One region of the Parageobacillus galactosidasius genome, then DNA from elsewhere that is predicted to be linked to it. Evidence: riboswitches for the same ligand, from Rfam matches in the RefSeq annotation. Region 1 holds a riboswitch; the other holds the start of a gene.
The links. A riboswitch is a leader RNA that binds a small molecule or an ion and turns the genes downstream of it on or off. The one in region 1 is predicted to bind S-adenosylmethionine.
Positions count from the first base shown of each region.

Region 2: it holds a riboswitch for S-adenosylmethionine, as region 1 does, so the genes downstream of both, B9L23_RS17190 (methionine ABC transporter ATP-binding protein) here and B9L23_RS02445 (phosphoadenylyl-sulfate reductase) in region 1, are expected to answer to the same signal.

Region 1 is NZ_NDYL01000001.1:463,615-466,777, reverse strand. Features, by position in the region: gene B9L23_RS02450 (PAS domain-containing sensor histidine kinase) at 1-1,503, shown strand, start outside; SAM riboswitch class I at 1,656-1,766, shown strand; gene B9L23_RS02445 (phosphoadenylyl-sulfate reductase) at 1,893-2,600, shown strand; gene sat (sulfate adenylyltransferase) at 2,744-3,163, shown strand, end outside.
Region 2 is NZ_NDYL01000002.1:1,485,049-1,488,211, forward strand. Features, by position in the region: gene B9L23_RS17185 (methionine ABC transporter permease) at 1-643, opposite strand, end outside; gene B9L23_RS17190 (methionine ABC transporter ATP-binding protein) at 633-1,661, opposite strand; SAM riboswitch class I at 1,757-1,865, opposite strand; gene B9L23_RS17195 (O-acetylhomoserine aminocarboxypropyltransferase/cysteine synthase family protein) at 1,996-3,163, opposite strand, start outside.

The DNA.
Region 1 (3,163 bases):
TTGGCAGCGTCCGCATTTATCATTAGCCGCTTATTAAAAGAAAATAAACAATGTCATAAATGTCTTTTTTTCGAATACCCTGATGTGATTCTTCTGCTAGACATAAATGGGCTACTTATATCCGGCAACCCTGAAGTAAGAAAAATGCTTGGATACAAACCAAGCGAATATATTGGCAAACATTTTACTCAGTTTATCGCCCCAGACCAAATTGAAAAAGCAAAAAAAAAATTTGAACGAACATTAAAAGGAGAAAGTTGTGAATATGATTTACAAGTAAAGCATAAAAATGAAAAAATTATTGACATGCATTTTAAAACCATTCCAATAATTCATGGAAATCGCTTGAAAGGAATTTATGTGATTGGCCAAAATATGACGGAACTCAATCGCTACCGAAAAGAGCTGGAAAACTTATATCATAAACATACACTCATATTAAATTCTATTGCTGAAGGAGTTTGTGGGATTGATAAATATGGAAATATCGTTTTCTGGAATCCAGCTGCAGAACGAATGACGGGATATAAAGCGGAAGAAGCCATTGGAAAAGCATCGCATGATATCATTCACCATACGAAAAAAGATGGAACTCCTTACTCTATTGATGAATGCCCAATTGATCTCGCCATTCAAGATGGGAAAACATATCATATTAGTGAAGATATTTTTTGGAAAAAAGATGGTACCCATTTCCCCGTTTCCTATACGGTAACGCCTGTTTTGGAAAATGGAGCCGTCGTTGATGCGGTATTGACATTCACCGATATTACCGAACTGAAAAAAACAGAAGAATTCATTCGAACATCGGAAAAGCTCTCAGTTGCCGGCCAGCTAGCGGCTGGGATCGCCCATGAAATTCGCAATCCGCTTACAGCCATAAAAGGATTTATACAACTATTGCAATTCGAACTTGACGAGAAAAAACCTTACCTTCACATTATTGAATCAGAAATTCAGCGCATTGAACTTATTTTAGGCGAACTATTAGTGTTGGCAAAACCACAAGCAACCAAATTTACAAAAAGTGATATTGGCGTTTTGCTTCAACATGTCACCACTTTATTAGAAACACAAGGTATTTTGCATAACATCCAAATTATTACAAAAATTGATCCATCTCTTCCTCTCATTGAATGTGACGAAAACGGATTAAAGCAAGTATTTATTAATTTCTTAAAAAATGCAATGGAAGCGATGAAAAGCGGTGGACATATTTTTATTGAGGCACAAAAAAAGGATGAATATTCCGTTCTTATCCGCTTTATCGACGAAGGCTGCGGAATTCCAAAAGAACAGCTAGAAAAAATAGGAAAACCGTTCTTTACAACAAAAGAAAAAGGTACTGGCCTCGGAATAATGATCAGTAAAAAAATTATCGAAGACCACGGTGGAACGATGTCGATTATGAGTGAAGAGAATAAAGGAACAACCGTCGAAGTAACATTGCCGATCCGCGTTTCTGCATCCTCTGTTTTGCATAATTCCCTATTATCCGGTTGACATGCATGGAAAAGGTCGGACAACAAACCGCCCTTTTCTTTCCTGATTTCTTTATTCCTCTACTGTGTTATATCAGCAAAAAATTAATTCCTATCGAAAAACTAGGATTGACTTTTGTGTGAATTATGTTAAAATTTTAATCAATTACATCAAACTTATCGAGAGTGAGGGAGGGAACTGGCCCGATGAACTCCGGCAACCTGCTTCATGAAAAAGTAAGGTGCTAATTCCAGCAAAATGGGTGCCATTTTGGAAGATAAGGTGAAATATGCGGCCTCTTCGCTCTTTCCAAAATGGAAGAGCGTTTTTTATAAGCGTTCGTTCTCTTTCTATTCCTATATAACCGACTAATCCACTTTATTTTCTTTGATTTTTAAGGAGGGAGAAAGATGCTCACTTATCAAACATGGGAAACCGAAGAAAAACCTTCATTCCCTCACGATAATGAAACAAAAGGGGCGCTTGATGTCCTCACTTGGGCATTCCGCCAATATAAGGACGATATTGTGTACGCCTGTAGCTTCGGCGTTGAAGGAATCGTGTTAATCGATTTGATTTCGCAAGTAAAGCCAGATGCGGAAATCGTATTTCTCGATACCGGGCTCCATTTTCGCGAAACGTACAAAACAATCGAAAAAGTAAAAGAAAAATATCCTTCTCTCCGCATCGTCATGAAAAAACCAAGTTTATCGCTAGAAGAACAAGCGCAACAGTTGGGAGATGAATTATGGAAACACAACCCAAATAAATGTTGTGAACTGCGAAAAGTCATTCCGCTTCGCGAAGCATTAACAGGAATAACCGCTTGGATTTCTGGACTGCGCCGCGAACAATCGCCAACACGAAGCCATGTAGAATATATAAATAAAGATGACAAATTTAAATCCATAAAAATATGCCCTCTTATTCATTGGACATGGAAAGATGTATGGAATTATGTATACAAACGTCGTCTTCCGTACAATGTCCTTCACGATCGCGGCTATCCAAGCATTGGCTGTGAACCTTGTACGTCCCCCGCACTCGATCCAAATGATTTACGTTCCGGCAGATGGGTCGGCCACGGAAAAACAGAATGCGGCCTTCACATCTCATAAGGTTTGGCTTGTCACCTTTGGCATTATTAGCTTGAAAAAACAATAGCCGAAGAAAAACGATCATTATACAAAAACAGCGGTGACGTTTCGCAATAAATCATAGTTTTCCTATATGAAATATTGATTCTAGGAGGTTATGAACAATGAGTTTAAGCATTCCACACGGAGGCACATTAATCGATCGATGGAATCCTAGCTATCCATTGGATACACTGACAAAAGAAATTGAGCTGACAAATGCCGAGTTAAGTGATTTAGAATTGATCGGAACAGGCGCTTACAGCCCGCTTACCGGATTTTTAACAAAAGAGGATTATGACTCTGTCGTTGAAACGATGCGCTTAACCAACGGTACAGTATGGAGCATTCCAATTACCCTTGCTGTAACCGAAGAAAAGGCAAAAGAGCTTTCTGCCGGCGAAACGGCCAAACTCGTTTACAACGGAGAAGTCTATGGAGTCATTGATATTCAAGAAATCTATCAACCTGATAAAACAAAAGAAGCACTTCTCGTTTACAAAACAGAGGAACTCAAACATCCAGGCGTACGGAAACTATTTGAA
Region 2 (3,163 bases), on a different contig from region 1:
CAAAGTCACCGATAAACTGAATGACAAAGACAATCACCAAAACTAGAACGGTGGCGACAAACGTCACATCATTATGGCTGCGCTGAAATCCTTCAAGATACGCTAAGTTGCCAAGGCCGCCGGCGCCAACGACCCCTGCCATCGCTGTATATCCAACTAAAGCAATTGCAGTGACGGTAATTCCAGATACAAGAGCAGGCAATGACTCTGGAAGAAGCACTTTCCAAATAATCGTGGCCGTTGTCGCTCCCATCGCTTTGGCCGCTTCGATGACACCTTTATCAATTTCGCGAAGCGCAATTTCCACCATTCTCGCGTAAAATGGCGCCGCTCCAATAATGAGTGCTGGCAATGCCGCATTTGCGCCAAGAATCGTTCCGACAACGAATTTCGTAAACGGGATTAACAAAATAATTAATATGATAAATGGGATGGAACGAAAAATGTTAACGATAGCGGCGATGATCATATTCGCCAGGCGGTTTTCCCATAAGTTTCCCTTTGACGTTAAAAATAAAAGCAGTCCAAGAATCGTTCCTAATATAAATGTTGCAACGACAGAAATTCCTGTCATATAAAGCGTTTCAACGGTCGCTGCCCAAATCATATCCCACTCTACATTTGGTAAGAGGTTAGCGAGCATCCGTAATCACCTCCACCGCCACTTGCTGCTTTCGAATATAATCGATCGCACGGGCAACTTCCTCTTTCTCTCCATCCATATGAACAAACAGCACACCGTAAGCGCCTTGGTGGGTTTGCGAAATTTTTCCTTGAAGAATATTCGCATCAACTTGAAATTGGCGAACAACGTTAGCAATCAGCGGCTGTTCCGTAACCTCTCCAACAAACGTCAATTGAAAAACCGTTCCTTTTGGATATTTATCGAGTAAATGCGCAATCGTTTCTTTCGTTTCCTCCGGTTCGATGACCTGCTGTACAAACCGTTTCGTAATCTCCTGCTTTGGCTGCCGGAACACTTGCAGCACTTCTCCTTGTTCAACAATTTTTCCGTTTTCCATCACTGCAACGCGGTTGCAAATTTTACGAATCACGTGCATTTCATGGGTAATTAATACAATTGTCAATCCTAAACGCTTATTAATATCCACCAAAAGTTCCAAAATGGAATCGGTTGTCTGCGGGTCTAGCGCGGATGTCGCCTCATCGCACAATAACACTTTTGGATTGTTCGCCAAAGCGCGCGCGATGCCGACGCGCTGCTTTTGCCCGCCGCTAAGCTGTGACGGATAGGCGTTTTCTCTTCCTTGCAAACCTACAAGCTGAATCAACTCGTCTACTCGTTTTTTCCGCTGTTCTTTCGGTACACCGGCAATTTCTAATGGAAACGCAATGTTTTCGCGAACCGTTCTTGACCATAATAAATTAAAATGCTGAAAAATCATTCCGATTTCCTGACGGGCCTTTCGCAATTCCTTTCCTTTAATATTAGCAATATCCCGTCCAGCGACAATGACTTTCCCTTTGGTCGGTTTTTCCAATCCGTTAAGGAGACGGATTAACGAACTTTTTCCCGCCCCGCTATATCCGATGATTCCGAAAATTTCGCCTTCTTTAATTTGCAAAGAGACATTATCCACTGCTGTTACAGATCCATTGGCCGCTTCATATATTTTTGTCACGTTTTCTAATGTAATCATGCACATTTCCACCTTCCCTCATGTAAAAGACAACTCGCCGCAAAAAGAAAGCCTTTCTGCTCAAGAGAACAGAAAGGCAATGATTACCGTTCTGTCTCTTATCTCTCAAAGCAGACGCTTTGTGTGAATTGGCACCATTTCAGCGAGTACGCTGACGGTTGCCGGGCTTCATTGGGCACATCCCTCCACCTCTCTTGATAAGAGCACAAAAAACACTTTATTCAATTAAAATCTCTCAATAATTACGAATGTGATTTTATCACTATATGTCGAATAGTGTCAATGGAAATGTTATAGTCATTATGGAAAATGGCATGATTATCATTTCTTGTGATTATGAGACGGAAACATCAGATGTAATTCCGGTAGCAGCCGCAATTGCCTGTTCTAAATCTTCGATTAAGTCATCGATATTTTCGATGCCGACAGATAGACGAACTAAATCTTCTGTCACTCCAGATGATTTTAGTTCTTCTTCGTTTAGCTGTTGATGTGTGGTGCTTGCAGGATGGATAATTAAACTTTTCGCATCGCCAACGTTGGCAACATGCGACCATAATTTTACACTGTTGATCAATTTCGCTCCTGCCTCTCTGCCGCCTTTTACGCCAAATACAACGATGGAACCCGCTCCTTTTGGCAAATATTTTTTCGCTAGTTCTTTTGCTGGATGACTGTCGTGTTCTGGATAAAGCACCCACTCTATTGCTGGATGACGATCTAAATACTCGACGATTTTTCTTGTATTCGCAATATGTTCTTTCATACGTACATGCAATGTTTCAAGACCAAGCTGAATTTGAAAGGCATTAAATGGGCTAATCGCTGGACCTAAATCGCGAAGCAGCTGCACGCGAGCTTTGACAATGTATGCAGCAGGTCCAAACGCCTCAGCATACACAAGGTTGTGATAGCTTGGATCAGGAGTAATAAATCCTGGAAACTTTGGCGAATTCCAGTCAAAATTACCACCATCAACAATGATGCCGCCTAAGGTCGTCCCATTCCCAACAAGCCATTTTGTGGCGGAATGGATCACGATATTCGCCCCATGTTCAATTGGTCTGCACAAATAAGGAGTGGCGAATGTGTTGTCGATAATGAGCGGAATTCCCGCTTCACGAGCGATTTGCGCCACCGCCTCAATATCTAATATGTGCAAACTAGGGTTGCCAATCGTTTCGGCGAAAATTGCTTTCGTTTTTGGTGTAATCGCTGCTCGGAAATTTTCCGGATTAGACGGATCGACAAAGTGGGTTTTAATTCCGTATTTCGGCAATGTATTGACGAACAAATTATATGTACCGCCATATAACGTAGATGCCGATACAATTTCATCCCCAGCTCCGGCGATATTCAAAATGGCCAGTGTAATGGCGGCCATTCCGCTAGCGAGAGCAAGACTGCCCACTCCACCTTCCAGCTGTGCCACCCTTTCTTCCAATACGGTAACCGTCGGATTGTGGATGCGTGTATAAATATATCCTTCTTCTTTTAGACCA